DNA from 4 places in the Nocardiopsis baichengensis YIM 90130 genome. Region 3 is predicted to be linked to each of the others. Evidence: predicted binding sites of a transcription regulator. Region 3 holds the regulator's gene; each other region holds the start of a gene.
What was found. The regulator LexA, encoded in region 3, represses DNA repair genes until DNA is damaged. The targets are predictions, from matches to a motif close to TCGAACANNTGTTCGA.
Positions count from the first base shown of each region.

Region 1: the regulator LexA is predicted to act here: its motif matches at 2,544-2,559, upstream of C892_RS0109260 (Rv2578c family radical SAM protein).
Region 2: the regulator LexA is predicted to act here: its motif matches at 3,764-3,779, upstream of recA (recombinase RecA).
Region 4: the regulator LexA is predicted to act here: its motif matches at 6,038-6,053, upstream of C892_RS0125875 (DUF6504 family protein).

Region 1 is NZ_ANAS01000009.1:130,092-137,877, forward strand. Features, by position in the region: gene C892_RS0109245 (SDR family oxidoreductase) at 1-270, shown strand, start outside; gene C892_RS30460 (alpha/beta fold hydrolase) at 342-497, shown strand; gene C892_RS0109255 (SAM-dependent methyltransferase) at 526-1,338, opposite strand; gene C892_RS0109260 (Rv2578c family radical SAM protein) at 1,464-2,534, opposite strand; gene C892_RS28715 (hypothetical protein) at 2,651-2,827, shown strand; gene C892_RS0109270 (O-acetyl-ADP-ribose deacetylase) at 2,917-3,435, shown strand; tRNA gene C892_RS0109275 (tRNA-Ile) at 3,533-3,606, opposite strand; gene C892_RS0109280 (malate dehydrogenase) at 3,875-4,864, shown strand; gene C892_RS0109285 (TetR/AcrR family transcriptional regulator) at 4,955-5,566, opposite strand; gene C892_RS0109290 (carboxypeptidase regulatory-like domain-containing protein) at 5,797-7,218, shown strand; gene C892_RS0109295 (DEAD/DEAH box helicase) at 7,298-7,786, shown strand, end outside.
Region 2 is NZ_ANAS01000009.1:371,954-379,739, forward strand. Features, by position in the region: gene C892_RS0110220 (S9 family peptidase) at 1-1,785, shown strand, start outside; gene recX (recombination regulator RecX) at 1,814-2,392, opposite strand; gene recA (recombinase RecA) at 2,385-3,584, opposite strand; gene C892_RS30495 (DUF3046 domain-containing protein) at 3,822-4,016, opposite strand; gene C892_RS0110240 (MFS transporter) at 4,013-5,194, opposite strand; gene C892_RS0110245 (DUF5957 family protein) at 5,286-5,519, opposite strand; gene C892_RS0110250 (ATP-dependent helicase) at 5,733-7,786, shown strand, end outside.
Region 3 is NZ_ANAS01000023.1:66,133-73,918, reverse strand. Features, by position in the region: gene nrdR (transcriptional regulator NrdR) at 1-377, opposite strand, end outside; gene C892_RS0119390 (LysM peptidoglycan-binding domain-containing protein) at 788-1,369, opposite strand; gene lexA (transcriptional repressor LexA) at 1,693-2,379, shown strand; gene C892_RS0119380 (alpha/beta hydrolase family protein) at 2,728-3,825, shown strand; gene C892_RS0119375 (hypothetical protein) at 4,026-4,610, opposite strand; gene C892_RS0119370 (hypothetical protein) at 5,406-6,038, opposite strand; gene leuS (leucine--tRNA ligase) at 6,042-7,786, opposite strand, start outside.
Region 4 is NZ_ANAS01000039.1:18,117-25,902, reverse strand. Features, by position in the region: gene C892_RS0125900 (cobyrinic acid a,c-diamide synthase CobB) at 1-93, shown strand, start outside; gene C892_RS0125895 (GNAT family N-acetyltransferase) at 90-671, shown strand; partial or broken gene cobO (cob(I)yrinic acid a,c-diamide adenosyltransferase) at 1,304-1,909, opposite strand; gene C892_RS0125885 (putative cobaltochelatase) at 1,976-4,120, opposite strand; cobalamin riboswitch at 4,177-4,307, opposite strand; gene C892_RS0125880 (LLM class F420-dependent oxidoreductase) at 4,485-5,504, shown strand; gene C892_RS0125875 (DUF6504 family protein) at 5,695-5,964, opposite strand; gene C892_RS0125870 (serine/threonine-protein kinase) at 6,164-7,786, shown strand, end outside.

The DNA.
Region 1 (7,786 bases), on a different contig from region 3:
GGCATCAGCGAACGCCGCACCCAGTACATCGCCGCGGACTCCCCCTACGCGGAGGAGTACCGGACGATGCTCTCGGCCCTCAACGCCAACGAGTCCGCCGGCATCCCCGCCGCGGCCGTCGCCGCGACCGTGGTCAAGGCCGTCGAGGCACCCCGCCCCAAGCCGCTGTACGCCGTGGGCAGCAACGCCCCCCTGGTGTTCGCCCTGCGGCGCGCACTGCCCCGCACCGCCATCGAACGGATCGTCTCCCGCAAGCACGGATTGCACTGAGACCGGAAGGCCGGGGCCTGCTCGAGCACCGGAAAACCGGTGGAGCACCCCGGCCACGGGCGGAGAGAGCCATGAACGAACCGTCGCGAGGAACCCTCCGGGTTCCCGGAGCGGAGCTCCACTACGAGATCCGCGGCGAGGGCCCGCTGCTGCTGATGGTCCCCGGCGGATCGGGGGTGGGCGAACCCTTCGACGCGGTGGCCGAGCGGCTGGCCGCGGAGCGCTGATCACTCATGCGGTCGGCCCGGGTGCGGGTCAGGGCTTGCGTGCCACCCCGCAGTACTGTTCGACGTCGCGGACGCTGCCGACCTCGGTGGGCAGGGGGCGCCAGCGGGTGGCGCTGACCACGCCCGGCTCCAGCAGTTCCAGGCCGTCGAAGTAGCCGGCCATCTCCTCGGTGGTGTGCGCCCGGTAGGGCAGGGCCGCGCCCTCGTTCCAGCGCCGCAGGGCCTCCCGTTCGGCCTCCCCGTCCGGCATCACCAGGTCGCACAGGGCCAGGAAGCTCCCGGGGGCGAGCGCGCCGGTGTAGGCGCGGACGAGGGAGCGGGCCTCCTCGTAGGAGGGGATGTGGCCCATGGTGCCGAGCACGGTCACCGCCACCGGCCGGTCGAAGTCGAGCAGTTCGGCCGCGGCCCCCAGCACGCCCTGGACGTCGCGCAGGTCGGCGTCGACGAACTCGGTCGCCCCGTGGCCGCCGCCGACCAGGAGCGCCCGGGCGTGCGCGACCACCATGGGGTCGTTGTCGACATAGACCACCCGGGCGTCCGGGGCGGCGCGCCGGGCCACCTCGTGGGTGTTGTCGTGGGTGGGCAGGCCGGTGCCGATGTCGAGGAACTGCCGGACGCCCTCCTCCGCGGCCAGGTGGGTGACGGCCCGCCGGAGGAACTCGCGGTCGGCTCGGGCGCCCTCGACGATCTGCGGGTAGGTCTCGATGACGTGGTCGCCGAGGGCGCGGTCGACCGGGTAGTTGTCCCGGCCGCCGAGCCAGTAGTTCCAGACCCGCGCGGAGTGGGCGACGGTGGTGTCGACACCGGAAGGGGCGGGCGGGTCGGCGGGGGTCTCGGGCATGGAGGGGCGCCTTCCGTTTCCATCGGGGGTCAGGACACTGGGGACCTTACCCTCCGGTAGGCGGGATCCCTTACGCCCCAGGGCCTGTCGGCGCCTGGCGGGGCGACCGGAACCGGCCGCGGGCATCACAGCAGCCGCAGCTGCCGGGGCGCCCGCACGGTGGCGGCCCCGTCCCGCTGCCGGTGGGCCCGGCGCCCGGAGGCCCCGCCGCGACCGCCGATGCCGTACCGGCGCGCGGCCTCGCGCACGCGGGCGGCGATCAGCTCGCGGTAGGGCGCCGGCGCGTAGGAGCCGTCCCCGTAGAGCTCCCGGTAGAGCGGGACGAGGTGCGGGTGCTCGCGGGCGAGCCAGGACGCGTACCACTCCCGGGCGCCGCCGGGGCGCAGGTGCAGGACGATCGGTGTGACGCTGCTCGCCCCGGCCTCGGCGATCGCGGCGACGGCGGCGTCGATCGCCTCCGGGGAGTCGGTCAGCCCCGGCAGGACCGGCGCCATGAGCACCGAGCAGCCCAGCCCCCGGTCGGCCAGGGCACGGACGGTGTCCAGGCGGGCGCGGGGCGTCGGAGCGCCGGGCTCGACCGACCCGGCCAGGGGCCCGTCGACGGTGCCCACGGAGACCGCCAGGCGCACGTCGGTGGTGCGGGCGGCCTGTTCGAGCAGGTCGGCGTCGCGCAGGACGAGCCTCCCCTTGGTGAGGACGGAGAAGGGGTTGGCGGCCTCGGCCAGGGCGGAGATGATCTGCGGCATCAGCCGGTAGCGGCCCTCCGCGCGCTGGTAGGGGTCGGTGTTGGTGCCCATGGCGATCGGCTCGCCGCCCCAGGAGGGGCGGGCCAGCTCGGCGCGGAGCAGCTCCCCGGCGTTGACCTTGACCAGGATCTTGGTGTCGAAGTCGCGCCCGGCGTCCAGGTCCAGGTAGGTGTGGCTGCGCCGGGCGAAGCAGTAGACGCAGGCATGGGCGCAGCCGCGGTAGGGGTTGAGCGTCCAGCGGAACATGGGTGACTCGCCGGGGACCCGGTTGATGATCGAGCGGGCGCGGATCTCCACCGCGACGGGTTCCCCGTCGCCCCCGGAGACGGGGCCGGCCCCGGGGCTCGCCAGCCCGGCGCGCCCGGTCCCCCGGTCGGGCACGGGGGCGATGTCCTCCACACCGAAAAGGGCGTCCGCGTCACGGCCCTCCCGAAGGTCTTCCCAGCGCATGCACGTCATTCGAACATGGATTCGAAACCGTGTCCAGTCGGCGCCCGCCTTGCCCGAGCGCGGCACGCCCCCTATGACTGGTGCGGGACTCCACGGAATCCGACGGTGAGGACGGCATGAGCGCGAAGAAGAAGAGCAAGACCCGCAAGGGCAGGCGCGGCAAGGGCGCGACCGAGATCCGCCGCGGCCCCACCCGCGACCCGGGCGGCACCGGGAACGTGGGGTGCGTGATCCTCGCGGCGGGCCTGGTCGTCGTGGCGCTGGCCATCGCGGCCTTCGAACTGCTGGGCTGAGCGCGGAGGGGATGCGCGGAGGGGATGCGCGGGCGGCCCCGGCCCGCCGCGCTTCCCCCGCACCGGGGCGGTGCCGTAGGAATCGGTGCATGGACATCGAACTCGTACAGGGCGACATCACCGAGCAGGAGGTGGACGCGGTCGTCAACGCCGCGAACTCGTCGCTGCTGGGCGGAGGGGGCGTCGACGGCGCGATCCACAGGCGCGGCGGACCGGAGATCCTCGCCGAGTGCCGCCGCCTGCGGGAGACGCGCTACGGCGAGGGGCTGCCCGCGGGGCAGGCCGTGGCCACGACGGCGGGCCGGCTTCCCGCGCGCTGGGTCGTCCACACCGTCGGCCCCGTCTACAGCGCGTCCGAGGACCGCTCGGACGTCCTGGCCTCCTGTTACGCCCGCTCGCTGCAGGTCGCCGACGAACTCGGGGCGAGGACCGTCGCCTTCCCCGCCGTCTCGACGGGCGTGTACCGCTGGCCGATCGAGGACGCGGCCCGCATCGCGATCGAGGCGGTCCGCTCCGCATCGACCGATGTGCAGACCTGCCGCTTCGTCCTCTTCGACGCGGCGGCCTACGCCGCGTTCGAGCGCGCGCTGGCGGATTCACCGGGCTGATCGCCGCTCGGCCGCCGCGGCGGACTCGCCGGGGGACGCCGGACCCCGGTGGCGGCAGGCGCCGCCCGCGCACCAGGGGCTCCGAGACAGGACGGGGTGGGGCGTGCGGGGCTCGAACCCGCGACCCAGGGATTATGAGTCCCCTGCTCTGACCAGCTGAGCTAACGCCCCCGGAATCGCCTGCTGTGCAGGGGATTCGCACACTCGGACGAGTCTAGCGCAGTAGCACGACCGTCACGCAGCGGAGGTTCCCCGTCCAAGCGGTGCGCGAACGCCCTCGGGGACGGGCGTCCGTACGCGCCCCGACCATGGGCAATAGGGTGGTTCCGCGCCCGCGGGCGCGTTCCCGTTCCTTGGGGCCGGGGGCGGCCGGTCGGGGCGGCGGGCCGCGAGGTAGCATCGCGGGTCGCACACACGTCACCAGGAGAAGAAGAAGGTCATGGCCCAAGTACCCGTCAATGTCACCGTCACCGGTGCCGCCGGCCAGATCGGCTACGCGCTGCTGTTCCGCATCGCCTCCGGCCAGCTGCTGGGTCCCGACACCCCGGTCAAGCTCCGCCTTCTGGAGATCCCGCAGGCCGTGAAGGCGGCCGAGGGCACCGCGATGGAGCTCGACGACTGCGCCTTCCCGCTGCTCAAGGGCATCGACATCTTCGACGACGCCCGGCAGGCCTTCGACGGCGTCAACGTCGGCCTGCTCGTGGGGGCGCGCCCGCGCTCCAAGGGCATGGAGCGCGGCGACCTGCTCGAAGCCAACGGCGGGATCTTCAAGCCGCAGGGCGAGGCGATCAACGCCGGCGCCGCCGACGACGTCCGCGTGCTGGTGGTCGGCAACCCGGCCAACACCAACGCGCTCATCGCCCAGGCGCACGCCCCCGACGTCCCGGCCGAGCGCTTCAACGCCATGACGCGCCTGGACCACAACCGGGCCCTGACCCAGCTCGCCCAGAAGCTGGGCGTGGACGTCACCGACGTCGCGAAGATGACGATCTGGGGCAACCACTCGGCGACCCAATACCCCGACATCTTCCACGCCGAAGTCAACGGCACCACCGGGGCCAAGGCGGTGGACGACGAGGCGTGGCTGCGCGACGAGTTCATCCCGACCGTCGCCAAGCGGGGCGCGGCCATCATCGAGGCCCGCGGCGCCTCCTCGGCCGCCTCGGCCGCCAACGCCGCCATCGACCACGTCCACGACTGGGTCAACGGCACGCCCGAGGGCGACTGGACCTCCGCGGCCATTCCGTCGGACGGCTCCTACGGCGTCCCCGAGGGCATCATCTCCTCCTTCCCGGTCGTCTCCCGCAACGGCGCGTGGGAGATCGTCCAGGGACTGGAGATCGACGCGTTCTCCCGCGAGCGCATCGACGCCTCCGTCCAGGAGCTGGTCGAGGAGCGCGAGGCGGTTCGCAAGCTGGGCCTGGTCTGACCCGGTCCCGGTTCTCGTTCTTAGGGCTCTAGGGTGCGTCCCCGCAGGGGGCGCACCCTTTTCGTGTCCGAAGCCGCGCGTCCGAGGCCCCTATGCCTCCTGCGGAGGCGTGAGGCCCCGCTCGATCCCGTCGAACGCCTCGGCCAGCACCTGTGACATGTCGCGCTCTTCGACCGCGCCCTGCCACACGTTCACGGCGACGTGCACCGCGGTCACCGACACCGCCGCCACCAGGCGGACGTAGGGGTCCTCCGCCCCGCGCCCCGTGCGCTCGCCCAGGCCGTCGCGCAGCGCCAGGTTCAGCGTGCGCGCCGCGACCATCCCCCGCTGGAGCAGCTGGGGGTTCGAGCGCAGCAGCGCGGACTCCTGGCTCCACGTCTCGCCCGCCACGGTCCGCGCGATGGACTCCTCGACGACCGCGCGCACCGCCTCCTGCGGCTCCTCCTCCGGCGGCCGCGCGCGCACCCGCCCCGCGACCTCCTCGCGGGTGTCGCGGGTGAACGGCAGGAGGGTCTCCTCCTTGGAGTCGAAGTAGTTGAAGAAGGTGCGCGGCGACACCCCGGCCTCGGCGCAGATCTCCTCGACGGTCACGCAGGCGGGGCCCCGCTCGGTGAACAGCCGCACCGCGGCGGCGCGCAGCGCCTGCCGGGTCATCCGCTTCTTGCGCTCGCGCAGTCCGGCGCCCTCGTCCGCCGTCGTCATCGTGCGCCCCGCGTCCTCTTCCTCATGGTCACCGACTCGTGGTCACCGAACCGCCGGGCACGACTGTACCGGCGCGGCGCGGCGGCCCGGGTGCACAGCGGTTCACAAATAATTACAGTACTGCATTTTTGCAACTCTGCACCTTTAGCTCTATCGTGGGGTCATCCCCCCTTCTGCCTTCCGGCTCCCCCGCCCCTGTTCCGGCCCCGACCCATGTCCCGAGGTGACACGTGACCCACGAGACCGCGACGTCGCCCGGCGGCGCCACGCGCGCACTGGAGACCACCAGGGCCCTGGCCAACGCCCTGTGGTTCCCCGTGCTCTTCGCCGTCGGCTTCATGTTCTGCTACCTGCTGCCCTTCCACAGCCCCGCGCCCCACGACCTGCCGGTCGCCGTGCAGGGGGAGGAGGCGGCGGCCGCGGTCTCCGTCGCCCTGGAGGAGGCCGCCCCGGGCGGCTTCGACGTCGTCCCCACCGAGGACCCCGACGAGGCCGTGCTCGACCGCGACGCCGTCGCCGCCTACGACCCGGCCGCGCACACGCTCCACGTCGCCGGGTCGCTGGGGGCGGCCCTGGAGCAGACCGCCGTGAAGACGTTCACCCCCATCGCCGCCCAGGACGGCGCGGAGCTGGAGGTCGCCGACGCCGCACCGGCCGCCTCCGGCGACGGCATGGGCATGTCGCTCTTCTACATGGTCCTGACCTGGACCCTGACCGGCTACATCGTGGTGATGATGCTGTCGGCGCACGCCCCGCACCTGCGCCGCCGCACCAAGCTCCTCACCGTCGCCGGCTTCGGCGCCTTCACGTCGGTGTTCTGCTACACCGTCGCCGCCGTGGTGGACGTGATCCCGCACGACCCCGCCGTCATCGCAATCGCGTTCCTGCTCACCCAGGCCGTCTCCTGGACCTGCCTGGGACTGGCTCCGTTCGTCACCAAGTGGCTGCCCGGCGTCGCGATGACCGTGTTCGTGCTGCTGAGCATGCCCTCCAGCGGCGGGGCGATCCCGCTGCCGATGGTCCCGGAGTTCTTCCAGGCCCTGCACCCCCTCATGCCGATGGGCCGCGCCCTGGACGCCATCCGCGCCGTGCTGTACTTCGACGGCGCCGGGCTGTGGGGGTCGGTGGCCGTGCTCGGGGGGTGGCTCGTGCTGGGCGCCCTGCTCCTCGCGGCCGCCACCCTGCGCGAGCGCTCCCGCCGCGCCCCGGGGGCCCACGCCGGCGACCGCGGCGGCCCGGCGAAGGCCGAGGCGGCCGAGGATACCGGTGCCGGGAAGGAGGCCGAGCCGTCCCTGATCGGCCGGGTCACCGACACCGCCGGCCGCCCGGTGGCCGGCGCGGTCGTCAGCGTGGTCGACCACTCCGGACGCCACGTCGCCGCTCTGGAGAGCGGGGCCGACGGCGCCTACAGCGGCCTGGGCCTGCCCGGCGAGCGCCTCACCCTGCTCGCCTCCGCCCCCGGCCACTCGCCCCGCGTCGCCCGGGTGACCCTCGACCACGGAGGCCTGGTCCACCTGGACTTCGCCCTCTACCCCGACGACGCGGCCGTGCGGGCCCCCGAGTCCGGCGTCTCGGAGGGCTTCCTCCCGGTGTCGGGACGGCGTGTCGCGCTGGGCCGGCGCGTGCGCGAGCCGGGCGACGGGGCCGGGTGAAGGCACCGCGGCGGCCCGGCCGCCGCGGCGTGCGGGCAGAGCGGCGGGGTGAAAGAGGCAGTGCCTCGGAGAAGGCAGTATGGAGAGCGTGAGTCTCCTAGAACAACTTCCGGCCCGGCCCGAACCCGACACCGTCTTCGAGGCGTTCGCCTCCTGGGCCGAGGAGCGTGGCCTCACCCTCTACCCGCACCAGGAGGAGGCGCTGATCGAGGCCGTCTCCGGGAGCAACGTCATCGTCAGCACCCCCACCGGGTCGGGCAAGAGCCTGATCGCGGCCGGGGCGCTGTTCGCGGCGCTGTCGCGGGACGAGTGCGCGTTCTACACCGCGCCGATCAAGGCGCTGGTCTCGGAGAAGTTCTTCGACCTGTGCGCGATCTTCGGCACCGACAACGTCGGGATGATGACCGGGGACGCCAGCGTCAACGCCGATGCGCCCATCGTGTGCTGCACGGCCGAGGTCCTGGCCAACATCGCGCTGCGGGACGGGGCCGACGCCGACATCGGCACCGTGGTGATGGACGAGTTCCACTTCTACGCCGAACCGGAGCGGGGCTGGGCCTGGCAGGTA
Region 2 (7,786 bases), on a different contig from region 3:
CGCTACGGCGACCCGGCGCTGTCGGCCGACGGGCGCCGGGTGGTGTGCGTGCGCGAGCGGCACGGCGAGGACGGGCGGGTGGACCGCGCGATCGTGGCGGTGCCGCTGTCCGGGCGGGCCGCCGAGGACCCCTCCGCCGTGGCCGAACTGGTCACCGGCGCCGACTTCTTCGCCTCGCCCACGCCCTCGCCCGACGGGGAGCATCTGGCCTGGGTGGCCTGGAACCACCCCCGGATGCCCTGGGACGGCACCGAGCTCCGGGTGGCCGCGCTGGGCCCGCAGGGTGCGGAGCGGCCCTACACCCTCAAGGGCGGGGTGGACGAGTCGGTGCTCCAGCCGGTGTGGAGCGGTCCGGCGCGGCTGCGCTTCGTGTCGGACTGGTCGGGCTGGTGGAACCTGTACGAGATCGGGCTGACCGGGCAGGCGGTCGCGCTCTACCCCGACGAGCACGAGTTCACCCCGGGCCCGATGCCGCTGGGGGCGCGCTCGTGCGTCCCGCTGGCCGACGGGCGCCTGGTGGTGCTGCAGGGCGACGCCGACCTGGCGCCCGCCGTCTACGACCCGGGCACCCTGGAGCTGAAGCCGCTGGACACCGGGGAGTTCACCACCTGGGAGACGCTGGACGGCGACGGCGAGCAGGTGGTGGGGCTGGCCTCGGGTCCGCGCGCCCCGCAGAGCCTGGTCCGGCTGGACCCGGCCACCGGCAGGACGACGGTGCTGCGCTCCAGCCGCGAGGAACTGCCCGACCCGGAGCTGCTCCCGGTGCCGCGCCGGACCGAGTTCTCCGGCAGGTACGGGGCGACCGTGCACGCCACCGTGTACCCCCCGGCCCGGCCCGGGGGCACCACGGCCGGGCCGGCGCCCTATGCGGTGTGGGTGCACGGTGGGCCGGTGGGGCGCGCCACCTGCGGGCTGGACCTGTTCAAGGCCTACTTCACCAGCCGCGGCATCGGCGTGGTGGACGTCAACTACAGCGGTTCGCTGGGGTTCGGCCGCACCTACCGCGAGCGGATCGCGGGCATGTGGGGCGTGGTCGACGTGGAGGACGCCGAGGCGGTCGCCCAGGCGCTGGTGGACTCCGGGGAGGCCGACCCCGAGCGGCTGGCGGTGCGCGGGCCCAGCGCCGGCGGGTACACCGCGCTGCTGGCGGCCTCCGGGCGGACGTTCGCCTGCGCGACGTCGCTGTTCGGGGTGGCGGACCTGCTGCAGCTGGCGGCGACCACGCACGACTACGAATCGCACTTCCTGGACACCCTGGTGGGGCCGCTGCCGGGCTACAAGGCGACCTACCGCGAGCGCTCGCCGATCACCAGGGCCGACCGGGTGCGGGTGCCGGTCCTGCTGCTGCAGGGCACCGAGGACGCGGTCGTGCCCAAGGAGCAGGCGCGGGAGTTCGCCAAGGCGCTCGCGGACAACGGGGTGCGCCACGCGCTGCTGGAGTTCGAGGGCGAGGGGCACGGGTTCGGCTCGGCCGAGTCGGTCGAGCGGGGTCTGGAGGCGGAGCTGGCGTTCTACGGGGAGGTCTTCGGCTTCACCCCGCCGGGGGTGCCCGGCGTGGAGCTGGTGACCGAGTACCCCGACCCGGAGCTGGAGGCCGAGCCGCTGCCGGAGCTGGAGGACACCGGCCCCCGGGCCGCACCGGCGCGCACCGAGGACGCGGGGGACGGCGGGAGCGGTGGCGACGGCGGCGGGCAGGAGTCGCCGGAGCTGATCCCTTGGTCGTCCCCGGCCGGCGAGGGAACCACCGAGGCCGGCACGGAGAGCGGACCCCCCGCCACCGGGTGATGCCCCTGCGCCGGGGCGCCGCCGGCCGTCACAGATCCGGGTCGGGGAGCTCCAGGTCGGAGCCCTCGGCCTCCAGTTCCTCGCGGATGAGGCGGTAGGCGAGCCCGGCGGGGTAGCCCTTGCGTGCCAGCATGCCCATGGCGCGGCGGACGCGGGCCGCGTCGTCGCGGCCCCGGGTGGCCGCGAGCTTGCGCCGGACCAGGCCGCGGGCGGTGGCCTCCTCCTGGTCGGCGCTGATGTCGTCGACCGCGCCGCGCACGGTCTCCTCGTCCACGCCGCGCCGCCGCAGCTCCCCCGCCAGAGCGCGGCGCCCCAGGCCGCGCCCGGTGTGCCGGGACTCCACCCAGGCGGCGGAGAAGGCGGCGTCGTCGATCAGCCCCACGTCGCCGAAGCGCTCCAGGACCGTCTCGGCCACCTGCTCCTCCACGCCCCGCCGGTACAGCGCGTCGGCCAGCTGGGCACGGGTGCGCGGGGCGGTGGTGAGCAGGCGCAGGCACACGGTGCGCGCGTAGGACTCGGGGTCCTCCCCCTCCCCGGCGCCGGCCTCCGGGGCCGGGTCCTGCGACCCCGGCGCGGCACCGGGGCCATCGGACGTGCGGTCACGCATCGGCGGCGGCGCTCTTGGCCTTCGCGGTGCGCTTGGCGGCGGGCTCCTTGGCCGCCGCCCCCTCCTTGGCGGGCGCCTCCTTGGCCGCGTCCGGCGCGGCGTCCGGACCGGCGGCACCGGCCGGCGCCCCGGCGGCCCCCGAGTCGGCGGAGTCGTCGCCCTTCACCGGGACGCCGAGCTTCTCCTTGATCTTCTTCTCGATCTCCTGGGCCATGTCGACGTTCTCCCGCAGGAAGTTGCGGGCGTTCTCCTTGCCCTGGCCCAGCTGGGTGCCCTCGTAGGTGTACCAGGCGCCGGACTTGCGGACGATGCCGTTCTCCACGCCCAGGTCGACCAGGCTGCCCTCGCGGGAGATGCCCACGCCGTACAGGATGTCGAACTCGGCCTGCTTGAAGGGCGGGGCGGTCTTGTTCTTGACCACCTTGACGCGGGTGCGGTTGCCGACCGCGTCCGTGCCGTCCTTGAGGGTCTCGATCCGGCGCACGTCCATGCGCACCGAGGAGTAGAACTTCAGCGCCCGGCCGCCGGTGGTGGTCTCGGGCGAGCCGAACATGACGCCGACCTTCTCGCGCAGCTGGTTGATGAAGATCGCGGTGGTGCCGGTCTGGTGCAGGGCGCCGGCGATCTTGCGCAGGGCCTGCGACATCAGCCGGGCCTGCAGGCCCACGTGGCTGTCGCCCATCTCGCCCTCGATCTCGGCGCGCGGCACCAGCGCCGCCACCGAGTCCACCACCAGGATGGAGACCGCGCCCGAGCGGATCAGCATGTCGGCGATCTCCAGCGCCTGCTCACCGGTGTCGGGCTGGGACAGCAGCAGGTCGTCGGTGTTGACGCCGATCTTCTTGGCGTACTCGGGGTCCAGCGCGTGCTCGGCGTCGATGAAGGCGGCGATGCCGCCCTCGCGCTGGGCGTTGGCCACCGCGTGCAGGGCGACCGTGGTCTTACCGCTGCTCTCGGGGCCGTAGATCTCGACGATGCGGCCGCGCGGGATGCCGCCGATGCCCAGCGCCACGTCGAGCGCGATGGAGCCGCTGGGGATCGACTGGATCGGAGGGCGGTCGTCGTCGCCCAGGCGCATCACGGAGCCCTTGCCGAACTGGCGCTCGATCTGCGCGAGCGCGGTTTCGAGAGCCTTGTCTCGGTCTGCAGCTGCCACGGGGAACCCCTGTTGGGTCGGTGTCTTCTTCTTCATCTCGAAGGCGACGCTATGCGGTCGCCGCGACAATCCGCGACGGCGCTCGCCGCGCTGTGGACGGGTCGGACCGCCCCCGTCCCGCGGGGCCCGGCGCCACCCGCCTGCCGGTGGGCCGTCCCGGCCCGCGGGGTATCTCGCGCCACATCCGCGCACCCCGGACTCACCGACCACCTTACCCGAACTTCTGTTCGAGCGGGGGTCCCCGGGCCGCCCGCGTGTGTCGGGGGCACGCGCTCAGCGCACGGATTCGGGCAGGTCGAAGGCGTCGCAGACGCGGCGCCACACCTCCTTGGCCGAAACGCCCTCGGCGAGGGCCTGGGCCACGGTCCGCGAGCCCAGCCCCTCGATCACGTAGTCCTTGGCCAGGCTCTCCGCATACGCCTCGCCGAACTGCTCGTGCATGCGGTCCCAGAAAAGCGTCAGTCTCATCCCCTCCAGTATCGCGCCGACCGGGCGCCCCCCGTGCGTCGGCGCAGGACAGGGGCGACCGCCAGGAAGGCCAGGGAGGCCGCGGCGAACAGCGTCCCCGGCCCGGCCGCCGCCGAACCGAGGCCGTAGGCGGCGAACACCGCGATCGCCACGCCCTCGGCACCGACCCCCGACATCGACAGCACGGTGGCCCGGGCGCCGCCGGACACGGCGTTCTGCAAGCGCGTCTCCGCGGCCACCGCCGCCCAGGCGAACACCCCGAAGGCGGCGGCCACCGGAAGCATGCCCAGGGGGTGCCCGGTGAGCGCGCCGACGGCGAGCAGCACGGCCCCGGCGGCCGTCAGGCCGGCGGCGTGCCGGGTTCCGCGCCCGGCGAGCCACTCCCCCGCCGCCGCGGCGGCGAAGGCGGGCACGAGCAGGAGCGGGACCAGCGCCGTGTCCCCGGTGAAGGACCGGGCGAGGACGGGCAGGTACTCCTCCATCGCGCCGGCGCCCATGAGCACCGCCACGGCGACCAGGGCCGGTCGGGCGCCGGGGGCGCGGCGCACCTCGGACAGGGCGGTGCGCAGGACCCCGGCGGGCGAGGCGGCACCGGGTCCGTCGGCCGCACGGCCGGCGGCCCTGCGGTCGGGCTCCCCGGCCCGCTCAGGGAAGGAGAAGCCGAAGGGCACCGCCGCGAGCGCGGCGGCCATGCTCGCGATCCCCACGGCGGTGTAACCGCCGTGCGCCAGCAGGGGCGCCGCGACGGCCGAGGCCGCCACCACGGCGGTCGTGCCCAGGGCACGGGAGCGGCCGATGAGGCGGGCATAGGAGCCGGCGGCGCCGACCCGCTCCAGCTCGTCGTACACGAGCGCTTGACGCGTCCCCGAGGCGATCGCCTCGCCGGTCCCCCACAGCGCGAACCCCGCTGCGAAGGAGGGGTAGGCCGGGAAAAAGGTCCACAGGGCGAAGCCAGCCGCGGACAGCAGCGGGGCCGCGCCGAGCAGGCGGTTCCGGGGGACCAGGTCGGCGAGCACACCCGTGGGGATCTCCAGGCCGAAGGCCGTGAGCGACCAGATGATCAGCAGGGTGGAGATCTGCGCTGCGGAGAGCCCGCTGTCGGCGAAGAGCAGCACGTACAGCGGGTACAGCGGTATGAGGTCGACCAGGAAGGCGTACGGGTAGAGGCTGCGTGCGATCCGGGTCTCGGCCGAAGGTCAACATCGCCAGGTCATGATCGGACCCTATGCCGGGCCCACAGGGAAGGCAAGGGCGGTCGGGCCGGGCCCCTCACCCCTGGCCCTCGGGCTCGTGCCCCCGCCTGCGGGCCACAATGATCGGGACGGCCACCAGCCCCACGACGGCGAGCGCGTAGGGCAGCAGGCCCACGGCGACCACCCAGGGCGTGCCGTCGGGCACCCCGAGCAGCCCCAGCGGAATGTGCACCAGCGCCGACAGCGCGAACCCGACGACCCATCCTCCGAACAGTCCGAGCAGCGCGGCCCCGACGATCCTCATCACCATCACCCGTTCTCCGTGCGTCCGTGCATCCGTGGAGGACGCGTGCGCTCCGTCCTCGGTCACCGGTGACGCTACGGAGCGGTCCGCACCCGGCGCATCGGCCCACGGACCCATTTCGGCGTACGCCCGGGGGTGCAGGCGGCGCGCGGCGCCGGGACGCAGGCCGCCCCGGGCGGCCTGCGGGAAACCGTCGGATCCCCATTGCAGACTTGGGGCATGGCACACGACCCGGTCGAACGGTTCTCGCCCGCCACCCGCGCCTGGTTCCGCTCCGCCTTCCCCGGCGGAGCAACGCCCGCGCAGGAGGGGGCCTGGGCCCGGATCGCCGAGGGCGGCGACACGCTGCTGGTCGCGCCCACCGGGTCGGGCAAGACGCTCGCGGCCTTCCTGTGGTCGCTGGACCGCCTGGCCGCCGCTCCCCCGCCCGAGGAGCCCGCCGCGCGGTGCCGGGTGCTGTACGTGTCGCCGCTCAAGGCGCTCGCCGCCGACATCGAGCGCAACCTCCGGGCGCCGCTGGCGGGGATCCGGCGGGAGGCCGAGCGCTCCGGCGCCCCGGTGCCCGACATCCGCGTCGGCATGCGCACCGGGGACACCCCGCAGGCCGAAAGGCGGGCCCTGGCCTCCGCCCCGCCGGACATCCTCATCACCACCCCCGAATCCCTGTTCCTGGTGCTCACCTCCCAGGCCCGCGCAGGGCTGGCGGGGGTCGAGACGGTCATCGTGGACGAGGTGCACGCGGTGGCCGGCACCAAGCGCGGGGCGCACCTGGCCCTGTCCCTGGAGCGGCTGGACGCGCTGCTGGGCCGCCGGGCCCAGCGCATCGGGCTCTCGGCGACGGTCCGCCCGCACGAGGCCGTCGCCGCCTTCCTGGGCGGGTCCCGCCCGGCCGCCGTGGTCGCACCGCCGTCGGCGCCCCGGCTGGACCTGCGCATCTCGGTGCCGGTGGAGGACATGGCCGACCTCGCCGCCGCCCCCGACCCCGGGCGGGCCGGGCAGGCGGACGCCGCCGCCCGCACCTCCATCTGGCCGCACGTGGAGGAGGGGGTGCTCGACCTGGTCGAGGAGCACCGCTCGTCCATCGTGTTCACCAACTCCCGGCGGGTGGCCGAGCGGCTGTGCGCGCGGCTGAACGAGCTGGCCTCGGAGCGGGCGCGGCAGGCGCTGCCCCCGGAGGAGGTCCCGGCCCAGGTGCTCGGCCCGTCCGGGGCGAGCCGCGGCGCCGACGGCGTGATCGCGCGCGCCCACCACGGCTCGGTCTCCAAGGAGGAGCGGGCCGCGATCGAGGACGACCTGAAGCAGGGGCGGCTGCGCTGCGTGGTGGCCACCTCCAGCCTGGAGCTGGGCATCGACATGGGCGCGGTGGACCTGGTGGTGCAGGTGGAGTCGCCGCCGTCGGTGGCCGGCGGCCTGCAGCGGGTGGGGCGGTCCGGCCACTCGGTGGGCGAGGTCTCGCGCGGGGTGGTCTTCCCCAAGTACCGGGGCGACCTGCTGGCCTCGGCGGTGGTGGCCGAGCGGATGCGCGCCGGGGCGATCGAGGAGCTGGCCGTCCCGGCCAACCCGCTGGACGTGCTGGCCCAGCAGGTCGTGGCGATGGCCTCGGTGGAGGAGTGGGCGGTGGAGGACCTGGCGGCGCTGGTGCGCCGTGCCGCCCCGTTCGCCGCGCTTCCCGACTCGGCGCTGTCGGGGGTGCTGGACATGCTCTCCGGCCGCTACCCCTCCGACGAGTTCGCCGAGCTGCGCCCGCGGCTGGTGTGGGACCGGGAGGCCGGCACCGTCTCGGGCCGCCCGGGGGCCCAGCGGCTGGCGGTGACCGGCGGCGGCACCATCCCCGACCGCGGCACCTACGCGGTGCACCTGGCGGGGGCGGCCGGGTCGGGGCCCACCCGGGTCGGCGAGTTGGACGAGGAGATGGTGTACGAGTCGCGGGTGGGCGACGTGTTCGTGCTGGGCTCCACGGCCTGGCGGATCGAGTCGATCGACGCCGACCGGGTCCTGGTCGCGCCCGCGCCGGGCCGCCCGGGGCGGCTGCCGTTCTGGAAGGCCGACGCGGTGGGCCGCCCGCCGGAGCTGGGGCGGGCGATCGGCGCGCTCGCCCGGGAGCTGGAGGAGGCCGGCCCGGAGGCGGCCCAGGAGCGTGTGCGCGGGCTCGGCCTGAACGACTGGGCCGCCGAGAACCTCCTGGCCTACCTGGCCGAGCAGCGGGAGGCGACGGGCTCGGTGCCCGACGACCGCACGGTGGTCGTCGAGCGGTTCCGGGACGAGCTGGGCGA
Region 3 (7,786 bases):
GACGCGAACTGCATGTAGGCGACCTCGTCGAGCTCCTGGAGCGGGCCGAGGATCGCCAGTCCGATCTCGTGCGCGGGGATCTCGGCGACCCCGCGGCAGCGGATCTCCTCCTCCACCCGCTGCCCCAGCACCGCCAGGGCGTCCTCGGTGACCGGGCGGCCCTGGCAGGCGCGCCGCACGCCCGCCACGATCTTGCTGCGGGAGAAGGGCTCGGTCACCCCCGAGCGCTTCTGCACCATCAGCAGCACGGTCTCCTGGGTGGTGAACCGCCGCTCGCACTCCGGGCACGTCCGGCGGCGGCGGATCGCCGAGCCGTCGTCGGTGGACCGGCTGTCGATCACCCGGCTGTCCGGATGGCGGCAGAACGGACAGTGCATGCCGACACGCCTCCCAGTCGTCTCTCCCGCAGGAATCCCCGTCGCCGCTCCCGATCGCGGAGCGCCCCGCCGTGCGCGGGCCGCCTCCACGGGAGTCGCGCGCTCACCGAAGGGGCCCACCGCGCGTTCGGCGCGGGTCGCCCCGAAGAGCCGTCACCTACTAAAGCACAACTTCTAGGCTGATTCTTCCATGGCGAGCACTAGATCTTGTGGTCAACTTACGAGCGCCTCGCGCCCGCGCGCAAGCCCTCCCGCGGCGGGTCGCGACGGATCCGCAGGTCAGGGACGGCGAACCGGCGCACCGCCCCGGGCGTGTCGGTCCCGGGCGCCGGCAGGCCCGTGGGAAACGACACCCGGGGACCCTCCGGGTCCCCGGGTGTCGGCGGTCGTCACGCGGCAGGCGCCCCTGGTCAGCGGGCGGGCAGGCGCAGCTCCTGGCCGGGGCGCAGCTCGGGCCCGCGCAGTCCGTTGAGCTCGACGATCTCGTGCACGGTGCGGCGCACGTCCTCGCCGGGACGCGCCTGCTCGGCGATGTCCCACAGGGTATCGCCGTCGCGCACGACCACCGTCGGCTCGGCGCCGCCCCCGAAGACCGCCCCGGCGGCCGAGGCGGAGGCGGGAGCCCCTACGGCGGCGGAGGTGAGCACGGCCAGCGACAGCGCGCCACCGGCGCCGGCCGAGGCGAGTGAGAGGACGGCCACGCGGCCGCGCCGGCTCAGCCCGGCCCAGTGGCCGCGCAGCGCGGCGGCGGCGCGGGCGCCGACGGGGCGGGCGCGCGGGTCCGGGCCGGGCAGGGACCCGGCGGCCGCCTCCCCGGGCGCGGGCCCGTCGGGCTCCAGGGGGAGCTCGGGCAGCGCGGAAAGCGCGGAGGACCGGACGGGGCGGGCCCTCCACTCGGGCACCTCCACCGCCCAGTCGTAGAGGACGGGCCCGTCGTCGGGCCTCCTCGGACGCGGGATCGCGGTTCTGGGGTCAGGCGAGGGTTCGGACATGGTCGCCCCCTTCGAACACCAGCCGTTTAGAACTGATGTTCGACTAATACCGCAACGGCCGGATTTTTTCATCACCATCTCGAACGTTTGTTTGATATCGCCGTGAGCAGGCACTACCGTTGGACGTGTCTCACTTCGGCATCGGCGCGGCGCACCGGGGACGCGGTCGCGGCCGTCGGCGCCGACGTGCCACGGTCGGGACGCGAGCCCCCCGACGCCCAACACGCCACCACCGACCGCCGAGGAGGCCGGCCGTGCCGGAGGAGAAGCACCGAACCCAGGAACCCCGATCGGGCAGGGACGGCGCGGAGGCGCTCGGACCGGTGCCGGTCCCGGCGGAGGCGACGGGCGCGCAGGCGGACGCACCGGCGCTGACGGCTCGCCAGCAGAGCGTCCTCAACTGCATCCACCGCTACGTACGGCAGCGCGGATACCCGCCGTCGATCCGGGAGATCGGCGACGCCGTGGGTCTGTCGAGCCCCTCCAGTGTCGCGCACCAACTCAAGGTGTTGCAACGCAAGGGCTACCTCCACCGCGACCAGAACCGCCCCCGCGCGGTCGAGATCCGCATCCCCGGCCAGCCGCCCGTGCGCTCCTGGGACGAACTGGAGGGCGAGCCCCGCGCCGATGAGACCCGTTCGGCCCACGTCCCGCTGGTCGGCCGGATCGCGGCGGGCGGCCCGATCCTGGCCGAGGAGTCGGTGGAGGACGTGTTCTCCCTGCCCCGGCAGCTGGTCGGCGAGGGGCGGCTGTTCGTGCTGACCGTGGTCGGGGACTCGATGGTGGACGCCGCCATCACCGACGGCGACATGGTCGTGGTCCGCCAGCAGCCGGTGGCCGAGAACGGGGACGTGGTGGCGGCCCTGCTCGACGACGAGGCCACGGTGAAGGTGTTCCGGCGCGAGGGCGGCCACGTCCTGCTGATGCCGCGCAACGACGCCTACGAGCCGATCGACGGCGACCAGGCCACCATCCTGGGCAAGGTCGTGGCCGTGATGCGGCGCATGTAGCCGCTGTGGCCGCACCGACGGCGCCGCACCGCGCCGCATAACGACTTCGCCTCTCTTCGGAACGGCCCCGTGACCACCCCCGGTCGTCACGGGGCCGTCGCCGTATCGGTATCCGACAGAGACGTCCCCGAGCGCCGGCGCAGCGCCCCGGTCCGCGCGCCTCGCCCCCTGCGGCCCGCCCGCGCCCACACCTGACGGACGCCCCTGCTGCCCGTGTCCCCCGCACCTGACGAAACCGCCCCCCGTACGACAGCGCCGCGGCGCGGCCCCGCGAGCCCCGCGGACGGCCCCCGGCGCGAGCGGCCCTGCCGACCGCTACGCGCCCGCGGGGCCAATACGGTGGGGTCCATGCCGAGCCGATCCTCCGTCGCCCCGACCCGCTCCCCCCTGCGCGCCGCCGCCGTCGCGGCCGCCGCCGCGCTGCTCGCCTCCGGGTGCGGACCGGGCGGCGGGGCCGAGGGGGCCGCCCCGCCCGGGGCCGATCCCGTGGAGCAGGAGGTCTCCTTCACCAGCGGCCCGGACACCCTGCACGGCACCCTCGCCCTGCCCCCGGACGCCGACGGGCCCGTGCCCGGCGTCCTCATCGTCTCCGGCAGCGGCCCCACCGACCGGGACGGCAACGCACCGGCCCGCCCGGACGCCGACACCAACCGGAACTTCGCCCGGGTGCTGGCCGAGGCCGGGGCGGCCTCCCTGCGCTACGACAAGCTCGGCAGCGGCGAGACCGGCACGGGCTCCCGGGACGAGGACGCGGTCGTGGGCTTCGACGACTTCGAGGCGCAGGTGGCGGCCGCCTACGCCGAACTCGCCGCCCGGCCGGAGGTGGACCCGTCCCGGCTCCTGGTGCTGGGGCACAGCGAGGGCGCACTGTTCGCGCTGCGCTCCCCCGGGGCCCTGGACGGCCCGGAGCCCGCCGGCCTGGTCCTCGCGGCCCCGCCGGGCACCCGCTACCTGGACCTGATCGACCGGCAGCTGACGGGACAGCTGCGCCGCGCAGAGGCCCAGGGCGGCATGGAGCAGAGCGACGCCGAGGAGCTGCTCTCCGACGCCCGGGTGTCCACCGCCCGGCTGCGGGCCGGGGAGGACCCGCCCGAGGACCTGGACCCTGCGCTGGCGGGACTGTTCGGCGAGCAGAACGCCGAGTTCCTCCGGGAGATCGACGCCCTGGACCCGAAGGAGCTGGCCTCGGACCTTCCGGGGGGCATGCCCGCGCTCGTCCTGTGGGGAACAGAGGACTCCCAGGTCGACGGCGCCGAGGTGGACCGATTGGTGCAGGGCCTGGAGGAAGGCGGGCGCCCGGGTGTGGAACGCGTCGACATCGAGGGCGCGGACCACGTGTTCCGCGAGTACGACGACAGCCCCGGGGCCGTGGTCCCCGACGCCGACCGCCCCTTCGCCGACGAGGTCTCCCCTGCCGTGGAGGACTTCCTCGACCGGACGCTCTGACCCCTGTTCACGGGGCCGCCTCAAAGCACGGTGGTGTGCGCGGGCTCCCCTCGGCCGGTCGTGTCCGCCGGCGCGGTGGACCCCTCCGGCCCCCGGCCGCCCGCACCGACACCCCCGTTGATCTCGGGAGAGTCGGGGTAATACCGGCGAGTATTACCCCGGCTTCCCCGAGATCAACGCCAAGGAGGGCGCGTACCCGGCTATTCCAGTTCGGCATCGAGTTCGGACTGGAGGTCCTTGGCCAGGCGCTTCGCGCCGTCGACCATGTCCGCCTCGGAGACCGGCTCGGTTCCCTCGAAGTCGGCGGACGACGTGTAGCACGTCTCCGCGTACAGGTTCATTCTGCGCACCCCGACGCAGCCCCACCCCAGGGGGCCGTTCTCCTGCTCGAACCAGGAGTAGGCCTCGTCGCCCAGGCCCGACAGGGCCGTGCGGTCGCGCCGCTCCGAAGCCCCCTCCAGCAGCCCGGCGGCCGCCTCCTCGGCGGACGACTGCGCGTCGGCCTCGGTGCGCACCAGGACCACGCGCGCGGCCGACGGAGTGTGCGGCGAGTCCTCGGTGGTCGCCCACCGGCACTGCACGCCCTGGCGCTGCGGCTCGGGCAGGCCGCCGATGCCCTCATCGATCTCGGCCTCGTGCTCGGGCACCAGCCCGTCGAGGGTCTCCCCCTCGGCGGCGGCGCACTCGGGCAGCTCCTCGAAGCCCGGGTCCACACCGGTCAGGGCGAACACGGCCCACACCCCGCCGACCAGCAGGGCCAGCGCGGTGGCGGCGAGCGCCGTCACGGCCGCGATCGCGCACCCGCGGCTGGAGCGCGGCTCGCCGGCCACAGCGGGCGGAACGCTCGGCGGGGGTGCAGGGGGCGCGTGCGGGCCCCCCGGAGGCGGGCTCCCCGGCGGCGGACCGGTCGGAGGGGCGGACGGGACGGGCCCCGCCGGAGGTGGTCCGGGCGGAGTCGGCCCGGGACGCGGGTGACCCGGGTACGGCCTCCCCTGCGGGCCCGGGTGCGGGACGTGGGAGCCGGGAGCCGCCTGGGACGCTCCGGCCTGCGGAGCGGGCCCGTGGTGAGGTCTCGGGTGCCCGCCGGGGGCTCCGCCCGGTGCGCTCTCCTGCCCTCCATGGAACGGGACGCCCGGGGCCTCTTCGGGGACAGGGGCGACGCCGGCCGGAGCCGCCTGCGGTCCCGATGAGGCTCTGTACTGCTCCTCCCGGGAAACGGCCCCCCGAACCGGGGCATCCTCCCGGGTTTCGGCCCTGCCCGACGGAGCACCATCCTGCGGCTCCGACCGGACCGCGGCCGGCTCCTCCTGGGAACCGGGTCGCGGGACCGCTGCGTCCTCTGCGGGCTCTGCGCCCTCCCGGGGACCGGCCGTGGCTTCCGGAGCACCGTCCTGGCCAGGGGCCTCCTCAGGGGCCTGGCCGGGCTCCTGTGATCGGTCCATGAACGACTCCCCTAGTCCCGGTCTCGGTCGGCGCCCCGCGGGCTCTCCTGGCATCGGGGACTCCGATGCACGCGGGGCCGGGAACGGTTCCCTTCCCGGCCCTGCTCACAACGGTCCCACCGCGGCCCCGCGCCGGCCTCACAGCGACGCGGCGATCGCCTCCGCCGCCTCGGCGGCCCCCTCGCGGGCCCGCCCCTCGTCCATGGCGCCGCCGCCGGGGTCCCCTGCGCCGGTGTAGACGACCCGCACCACCAGGTTCGCGTCGCGGAACACCGCCTCGCCCGCGGACCCGGCCGGGCTCGCCCTGCCCAGCAGCGCGCCCTCGCCCAGTGCGGCCGGTGCGACCACCTCACCCCGCTGGAAGGGCTCCAGCGCCGCCACCGCGCCGGCGGCGGCCGCCGCCCCGGTGGTGTCCCCGGAGGCGTCGGTGAAGTGGGCCCGGAACTCGACCTGGAGCGTCCGGGGCGCCGCGTCGGTGCCCACCGAGGTCCAAGCGCAGCGCACCGCGTCGGAGTCGGGCATCAGCCCGCCGCCGGAGGTGTCCAGCGAGGCCTCGTCGACCAGGTCGGCCACCGTCTCCTCGGGCACCGAGGCGCACTCGGGCGCCGCGCTGAACCGGTCCTCCGGCCCCGCCTGGGCCGAGGGCCCCGACCTCTCGGCCAGCTGCGCCGCGCCCACCGCCACGCCGGTGATGACCAGCACGGCGCCTCCGGCCGCCGCCCACCTCCCGGCGGGCGGCGCCGACCTCCACAGCTCCTCCGGGCCGCGCACGGGTCAGCCCACGACGATGTTGACCAGCTTGGGCGCGCGCACCACGACCCGGCGCACCGTCTTGCCCTCCAGGAAGGCCCGGGCCTTCTCCGAGGCCAGTGCGCGCCGCTCCAGCTCGCCTTCGTCGATGTCCGGCGGGACCTGCAGCTTGTCCCGCACCTTGCTGTTGACCTGCACCACCGCGGTGACCTCCTCGCGCACCAGCAGCGCCGGGTCGGCGTCGCGCCAGTTGCCCACGGCCACCGAGCCCTTGTGGCCCAGCCGCTCCCAGCCCTCCTCGGCCGCGTACGGCGCGACCAGGGACAGCGTGACGGCGATGGCCTCGGCGGCCTCGCGCACCGCCGGGTCGGCGGCGCCGGGACCGTTCTCGATGGCCTTGCGGGCCGCGGTGACCATCTCCATCATGCGGGCGATGGCCACGTTGAACCGGTGGTCCTCGACGGCGGCGGTGATCTCGGCCAGGGCCCGGTGCGTGGCCTTGCGCAGCTCCGGGTCGCCGGCGGAGGGGTCGGTGCCCGGCGCGGAGGCCTCGCCGGCCTGGACCATCACCCGGAAGGCCCGGCCCAGGAACTTCAGCGACGCCCCGGGGGACACGTCCGCCCAGTCGATGTCGTCCTCGGGCGGGCCGGCGAAGAGCATGGTCAGCCGGACCGCGTCCACCCCGTAGGTGTCGATCTCGGCGCCCAGGTCCACCCCGTTGCCCAGCGACTTGGACATCGCCTTGCCGCGGTTGATGACCTGCCCCTGGTTGAGCAGGCGGGCGAACGGCTCGGTGAAGTCCACCATGCCCATGTCGTGCAGGGCCTTGATGAAGAACCGGGCGTACATCAGGTGCAGGGTGGCGTGCTCCTTGCCCCCGATGTACTGGTCGACCTGGCCCCACCGCTTGACGGCGTCCTCGGAGAAGGGGGCGGTGTCCAGGTTCGGCGACAGGTAGCGCAGGAAGTACCAGGACGAGTCGACGAAGGTGTCCATGGTGTCGGTGTCGCGCTGGGCGGGGCCGCCGCAGCGCGGGCAGTCGACGTTGACCCAGGACTCGGCGGCCGCCAGCGGGGAGATGCCCTTGGGCGCCAGGTCGGAGCCGCGCATGTCGTCGGGCAGCGTCACCGGAAGCTGCTCCTCGGGGACGGGCACCTCGCCGCAGTCGGGGCAGTGGACGATCGGGATCGGCGTTCCCCAGAAGCGCTGGCGGGACAGCAACCAGTCGCGCAGCCGGTAGTTGACGGTCCCGGTGCCGGTGCCGCGCTCCTCCAGGATCTCGATGATCCGGGGGATGGCGTCGCTCTTGGCCAGGCCGTCCAGCGGCCCGGAGTTCATCAGGGTGCCCTCTCCGGCGGTGGCCAGCCCGCTCTGGGACGGGTCCTCCTCGCCGGTGTCGACCACCGGGCGCACCGGCAGGCCGAACTTCAGCGCGAAGTCCAGGTCGCGCTGGTCGTGCGCGGGCACCGCCATGATGGCGCCGTGGCCGTAGTCGGCCAGGACGTAGTCGGCGGCCCAGACCGGGATCCGCTCGCCGTTGACCGGGTTGACCGCGTAGCGGCCCAGGAACACGCCGGTCTTCTCGCGCTCGGTGGACTGCCGCTCGATGTCGCTGAGCTTGGCGACCTCGGCCCGGTAGGCCTCGAAGGCCGCGCGCTGGTCCCCGGTGCACAGCTCCTCGGCCAGCGGCGCGTCGGCGGCCACCACGAAGAAGGTCGCCCCGTAGAGGGTGTCGGGCCGGGTGGTGAAGACCGTGACCGGCTCCTCGC
Region 4 (7,786 bases), on a different contig from region 3:
TCCTACCTGCACCTGCACTGGGCCGGCGCGCCGGGTATCGCCGCCCGCTTCCTGGAGGCGGCACGCACCCACGCGGAGAGGGGGCGCTCGTGAGCACGGGCGGTGCGGGGACCGAGCGGATGCCCATGGTGGTCTTGGAGACCGAGCGGCTGGTCCTGCGGGCGTTCACCGAGGCCGACGTGGACGGCGTGCTGGAGGCGGCATCGGCTCCGTCCACCCAGGAGTGGGTCCCGATGCCCGCGCCGGGGGTGCCCTACACCCGGGACGAGGCGGAGAAGTGGTGCACGGTCACCGCCCCGGCGCTGCGGGCCTCGGGCGACGGGCAGCAGTGGGCGGCCTGCGACGCCGCGACGGGGCGGTTCGTGGGGGCGATCGGCCTGCTGCGGACGCTGTGGAAGGCGCGCACGACCGAGGTCGGGTACTGGTTCTCCCCCTGGGCCCGCGGCCGGGGCATGGCGACCGAGGCGGTGCTGGCGGTGAGCCGGTGGGCCATCGCCGACCAGGGCTTCGAACGGGTGGAACTGAAGGCGGCCACGGGGAACCGGGCATCGAGGAGGGTGGCCGAGAAGACGGGCTTCACGTTCGAGGGCATCGAACGCAACGCCATGCCCCTCCACGGGGGCCGGACCGACCTGGCGGTGTACAGCCTGATCCCGTCCGACCTGGTCTGAAGGGGGCGACCGCTGATCGCTCGCCCTCCTTCCTTGTTGATCTCGGGAAAGTCGGGGTAATACTCGCCGGTATTACCCCGACTTTCCCGAGATCAACAAGGTGTCGATGCGGGCGGCCAGCGGCTGACAGGCCCGGGCCCCACCCCCCTTCGTCGCTGCCCGCACGCGGGACCGCTGCCGGCCTGGCGCCCGGCAGGCCGCCGAGGGGCGCGGTACCTGCTGCTCCGTCGCCGCTCTCGTCCGCGACCGTCCGCACGCCCGGTACCCGGCGGCGCTGCCCGGACATCCGCGGCCCTCGTCCTCGTCGCCGTCCCCTTGCACTCCGCCGGCCCGACACCCGGCCGACAGGCGTGAGCGGGGGACCCTGGGCTGCGGTCGGTCCGACGGACGGCGACGGTCGGGAAGAAGCACAAACATCGCCGCCCGCCGGGCGCGGCGAACCGAGCGCGCGCCCGGCCAGGCGGCCGAAGGCCGACCGGGGGCCGGAACCACCGCAGCCGGGCAGGGTGCACCGGTGCACCGGACGCGCTCCCTGCGGTGCGCATTCACCTTCCCGGGGCTCACGGTTCGTAGGTGGCCGGGGCCGTCCCGGAGGCGTCTCCGGCGTCTTCAGTGCCTCCGGGACGGCGGGGTCACCACTCGATGCCGCGCTGGCCCTTCTGGCCGTTGTCCATCGGGTGCTTGACCTTGGTCATCTCCGTCACCAGGTCCGCCGCCTCCAGCAGGCGCGGGTCGGCGTCGCGGCCGGTGATCACCACGTGCTGGGTCCCGGGCCGGTTGCGCAGGGTCTCGACGACGTCCTCAGGGTCCACCCACCCCCACTTCATCGGGTAGGTGAACTCGTCCAGCACGTACATCCGGTAGGTCTCGGCCGCCAGGTCGCGCTTGATCTGGGCCCAGCCCTCGGCGGCGTCGGCGGCGTGGTCCTGCTCGCTGCCCGGGCGCTGGATCCAGGACCACCCCTCGCCCATCTTGTTCCAGGTGACCGCGCCGCCCTCGCCGGTGGCCCCCAGCACCTGCAGCGCCTTCTCCTCCCCGATGCGCCACTTGGCCGACTTCACGAACTGGAACACGCCGATGTCCCACCCCTGCGCCCACGCGCGGGTGGCCAGCCCGAAGGCCGCCGTCGACTTGCCCTTGCCCGGCCCGGTGTGCACGACCACCAGCGGCCGGTGCCGCCGCTGCCGCGTGGTCAGCCCGTCGTCGGGGACGTAGTTGGGTTTGCCCTGAGGCATGTGCTCTTCCTGCTTTCTGTTCCGATGCCCGGTGGTGGGTGCGGGGTCGAGGCCGGTCTCGGGCCGCCCTCAGGCGACGCGGCCGCGTGTGCCGCGCACCAGCCCGGTGAGGGCCTCGGCCCCCAGCTCCTCCAGGCGGACCGCCTCGCCTCCGGCCTGGGCCGCCAGCCGCTCGGCCAGCCCCAGGCGGACCGGCCCCGACTCGCAGTCCACGACCACCGTCTGCACGTCCTGGGCGCCGATCCACGCCGCCGCCCGCAGTGCGTCGTCGAGGCCGCCGTGGGTGGCGCGCCCGTCGGTGACGAGCACCAGCAGCGGCCGGCGGCGCGCGTCGCGCAGCCGCTCCACGCGCAGCACGTCCGCCGCCTGCAGCAGCCCCGCCGCCAGCGGGGTGCGCCCCCCGGTGCGCAGGTCGTGCAGCCGCCGTGCCCCCGCCTCCACCGAAGAGGTGGGCGGCAGCTCCACCCGGCCCTCACGGCCGCGGAAGGTCACCAGCCCGACCTTGTCACGCCGCTGGTAGGCGTCCAGGAGCAGGCTCAGCACCGCCCCCTTGACCGCCCGCATGCGCTGCCGCGCCGCCATCGACCCGCTGGCGTCCACGCAGAACAGCACCAGGTTGCCCTCCCGGCCCTCGCGCACCGCCTCGCGCAGGTCGCCGCGGCGCAGGACCAGGCCGGCACCGGTGCGCCCGCGCGCCCGCTGGTGCGGTGCGGCCGCGCGCAGCGTCGCGCTCAGGTGCAGCGGCCCGCGGCCCTCGCCGGGCCGGCGGGCGCCGGAGGCGCGGCCGAACGGGGTCTCCGCCCGCGAGCGGCGGCCGGGCGCGCCCGCGCCGATCCCCTTGACGCTGAACAGCCGGGGACGGAAGGTCTCGCCGGCCTCGGAGGACTGCTCGCCTCCGGCGCCGGCGCGCTTCCGCTGCTCGTTCTCCCCGTCCTCCCCGTCCGGCCGCTCCTGCGGCCGGCCGGGAGGGGGGTCGGCGGGCGCCTCGCCCTCCTGCGCGGACTCCTCGGGGCCGCCGTCGCGGCCGTCGTCGTCCTCACGGGCCTCGCCGGCCTCGGGCGCCGGGCCCTGCCCGCCGCCGTCACCGCCGTTCCCGTCACCGCCGTCGTCGCCGTCACCGCCGTCGCCGCCCTGTCCGCCGCCGTCTGGACTCCCCGGGCCGTCCGGGTCGTCCTCAGAGCCTTTTGGGTCCTGCTCACCCGCCTCCTGCAGGGCGTCGGAGAGCCGGTCCTCGTCCAGGCCCGGAGCGTCGAAGGGGTCGCGGCGCCGGCGGTGCGGCAGCGACAGCCGGGCGGCGTCGCGCACGTCGTCGGAGGTGACCTCGGTGCGGTCCCGCCAGGCGGCCAGCGCCATCGCGGCGCGCGCGGTCACGATGTCCGCACGCAGCCCGTCCACCTCGAAGGCCGCGCACACGGCGGTGACCTGGCGCAGCGCCGCGTCGGTGAGCACCACGCCGGGCAGCCGCTTGCGGGCCGCGCGGATCCGCTCGGCCAGCTCGCGCTCCTCGTGCTGGAAGCCCGCCGCGAACCCGGCGGGGTCGGTCTCGAAGGCCAGGCGGCGGCGCACCACCTCGGCCCGCTCGGCCGGGTCGCGGGTGGCGGCGACCTCCACGGTCAGCCCGAAGCGGTCCAGCAGCTGCGGCCGCAGCTCCCCCTCCTCGGGGTTCATGGTGCCGACCAGGATGAACCGGGCGGCGTGCCGCACCGAGACGCCCTCGCGCTCGACGTGGCAGGTGCCCATGGCGGCCGCGTCCAGCATGAGGTCGACCAGGTGGTCGTGGAGCAGGTTCACCTCGTCCACATACAGAACCCCGCGGTGCGCGGCGGCGAGCAGGCCGGGCTCGAAGGCGGTCACGCCCTCGGTGAGGGCGCGCTCGATGTCGAGGGAGCCGACGAGCCGGTCCTCGCTGGCGCCCACCGGCAGCTCCACCAGCCGGGCCGGGCGGTCTTCGGGGACCGCGCCGGCGGGGTGCGGGCCGTCCGGGCACTCGGGGTCGGGGGCGTCGGGGTCGCAGCCGAACCGGCACCCGGCCACCGCCTGCTGGTCGGGCAGCAGCGTGGCCAGTGCGCGCACCGCGGTCGACTTTGCGGTGCCCTTCTCGCCGCGGACCAGGACCCCGCCGACCGCCGGGGAGACCGCGTTGACGAGCAGGGCAAGTTTCAGGTCGTCCATGCCGACGACCGCGCTGAAGGGATAGCGAGCGGTAGCGCTCACGCGGGTCAGTCCTTCCTCGGGAGTCCACGCCCATAGGGGTCGGTCGCGGCGCCGTGCAGTGTCCTGGCTCCCGGATCGGCGCTCGCCCGCCGCCTTCCCGCCGCACACATCGGCGGTGGCGTCCTCCCGCGGGTCCGCTCCCCGGTCACAGTGGCGGGTCCGCCCCGGCTTCACACCGGCGTTCCTGCCTCGGCACCGCCCTACACAGTCTCATACGGCGTGTTCCGGGCCGTTTCCGGCCAGGGGTCGAACCGGCGCCCGGCCCGCCCCGGCCGCCCCGGACGGCGCCCTCCGGCACAGGCCCTTCCCCCCGAAATGGAACGCGTTCTACCATGCAGGCCACCCGACCCCCTGGGGAGGCGCCGTGGCCGCGGACATGAGGATCGGGCTCGCCCTCGGCTACTGGGGGGCCGAAGGCGACGACGCCTCCGCCACCGTGCGCACCGCCGAGGCGCTCGGGTACGACTCGGTGTGGACCGCCGAGGCCTACGGCTCCGACGCCTTCACCCCGCTCGCCTGGTACGGCGCGCAGACCCGGCGGATCGGTCTGGGGACCGCCGTCGCACAGATCTCCGCCCGCACCCCCACCGCCACCGCGATGCACGCCCTGACCCTCGACCACCTCTCCGGCGGGCGCCTGCGCCTGGGCATCGGCGTCTCCGGACCTCAGGTCGTGGAGGGCTGGTACGGCCGTCCCTTCCCCCGCCCCCTGGAGCGCACCCGCGAATACCTCGACATCATGCGCCAGGTCTGGCGCCGCGAGGGCCCCGTCGTCTCCGACGGGCCGCACTACCCCCTGCCGCTGCCCGGCGGCACCGGGCTCGGCAAGCCGCTCAAGCCCATCACCCGCCCGCTGCGCCCGCGCATCCCCGTCTACCTGGGCGCCGAGGGCCCACGCAACGTCGCCCTCGCCGCCGAGGCCGCCGACGGCTGGGCGCCCATGTTCTTCCACCCCGAGCGCAGCCCCGCCCTGTACGCCGACGCCCTGGCCGCCGCTCCCCCCGGCTTCGACATTGCCTGCACCGTCACCGTCGTTCCGGGCACCGACACCGCGGCCGCGCTGTACGCCGCCAAGGCGCCGCTGGCCTTCTACATCGGGGGCATGGGCGCCGCCCGCCGCAATTTCCACCTCCAGGTCTTCGTCCGCCTCGGCTTCGGCGACGCCGCCCGCAAGGTGCAGGAGCTGTTCCTGGCGGGCCGCCGCGGCGAGGCGGTGAGCGCCGTTCCCGACGAACTCGCCGACGCCCTGTGCCTGGTGGGCCCGCTCCCCCGGATCGCCGAGCGGCTGGAGGCCTGGCGCGGCACCCCCGTCACGACGCTGGTGGTGGCCGGCGTGCGCGACGAACCCACCCTGCGCGCCCTCCGGGACATGGTCCTGGGGTGAGCCCGCCCATCGACCGGAGCAGGGAGGGGCGTCACCCGCGGGGGCGCGCATTCCGTTCCGCCTCCGGCCGCCGAAGCGGATCGGCGACCGGACCGCGGGCGCCTCCCGCCGGCCCTGCCCATGCCGCGCACGCACTCGACGGGCCCCGCGCCCGAGGCCCCGGAGGGCAGCACCGGTGGGCCCCTGCGGATCAGTCCAGCACCCGCACCAGCGTCCAGGACCCCGCGACGACATCGTGCCGCAGCTCGTAGACGCCCAGCGAGCGGTCCGAGCCCGCCTCGACCCGCCAGTGGCGCCGCTGCGGCAGCCGCTCGCCCGCCTCCGCCGCCCACTCGGCCCGCAGGGTCACCCAGTGGTCGATCACCCGGCGCACGGTGTGGATCCGCCCGCTCCAGGTGAAGCGGACCGGCCGCCCCTCCTTCTCCACCACGTCGATCTGCGCGCCGTACACCCGGCTCATCGGCCTCCTCCCCTTCCGGCGCCGGCACCGCTGCGCCGACAGCACGACCAGAGCCTGCGGGGAAGGACAGGCTTCGAACACGTGTTCCCATCATAGCGGCGCCGGTCCGGCCGCGGGGACCGAAGCACCGATACCCGGGCGGTCGCGGCGTCGGTACGCTATGACGGCGAATCGCGACCCGCAAAGGAACTTCGGAACAGTGACGTCTAACGGGCACGACAGCGCCAGACCCCTGCGCACCGGCGACCCCCGCGAGCTCGGCGACTACACGGTCCTGGGCCGGCTGGGGCGCGGCGGCATGGGCACCGTCTACCTGGCCCGCACCGCACAGGGCCGACGGGTCGCGGTCAAACTCATCCACCCCGGCCTCGCCGACGACGAGGACTTCCGGCGGCGCTTCGGCCGGGAGGTGGAGTCGGCCCGCCGGGTGGCCCGGTTCTCCACCGCCGGCGTGCTCGACGCCCGCCTGGACGGCGAGCCGCTGTTCATCGTCTCCGAGTACGTGCCGGGCCCCAACCTGGCCGAGGCGATCGCCGCCGAGGGGCCGATGGTCGGCGGCACGCTGGACGGCCTGGCCATGGGCGTGGCCGCGGCGCTCACCGCGATCCACGGCGCCGGGGTGATCCACCGCGACCTCAAGCCGGCCAACGTGCTGCTGTCCTCGGTGGGCCCCAAGGTGATCGACTTCGGCATCGCCCGCGCCATGGAGGACGAGGGCGCGGTCACCCGCTCCAGCCAGCTCATGGGCACCCCCGCCTACCTGGCCCCCGAGCTCATCGCGGGCGACGACATCACGCCCGCCTCCGACATCTTCTCCTGGGGCTGCCTGGTCACCTTCGCCGGGACCGGCCGCGCCCCCTTCGACGCCCCCAGCGTCCCGGCGGTGCTGCACCAGATCTCCTCGATGGCCCCCGAGCTGGGCGACCTGGAGCCGCCGCTGCGGGACATGGTCGCGGCCGCCCTGTCCAAGGACCCGGCCGGCCGCCCGACCGCCCAGCAGCTCCTCAACCGCCTGGTCGGCAAGGAGGACCCCAGCGCCTCGGTGGTCGACCAGACGCTGGTGCGCTCCTGGACGCCGCCGTCTACCGCGCGCCCCACGCAGGCCGTGGCCGCACCGTCGGCGGAGGAGGACACCCCCACCGCCGACCTCCAGGCCCAGCCGACCGCCGCGCTCCCGCCGCAGGGGCCGAGCCCGCAGGGCCCGTCCCCGCAGGAGACCGCCGCGGCGCCGCCGACCGCGCCGTACGCGCCGCACCCCCCGTCCGGCCCGCAGCAGCCCGTGCCGGGCGTCCCGCACGGGGCCGTCCCCTCCGGGCCGCAGCAGCCGCCGTACGGGGCTCCCCCGCAGGCGTACGGCCCCGGCGCCCCCGCAGGCCCGGGTGCGCCTCCCGGTGCCGGCGGCCCGGGTGCGCCCTCGCCCCCGCACGGTGGGCCCGCGCCCTTCGCGGCGGCCGGTGTCGGCGGTCCGGGCGGTCCCGGAGGCCCCGGCGGACCGGGAGGACCGGGAGGACCGGGAGGACCGGGCACCCCGCCCGGCGGCCAGGTGCCGCCCGGCGGGCGCAAGCGGCGCTCCAAGCCCGTCATGGCCCTGATCGGCGGGGGCGCGGTGCTCGTGCTGCTCGCCGCCGGCGGGGCCGCCCTCTACCTGAACCGCGACCCGGCGTTCCCCGCCGAGGCCCGCAGCGTCTACCAGCAGGACTTCGACAGCGGCGAGACCTCGTGGACCGACAAGTACGACTACGAGTTCGAGGACGACTCGACCACCGGCCACACCGACCAGGCCTTCGCGATGCGCGCCGACGAGGACGAGCCGTGGGTGCGG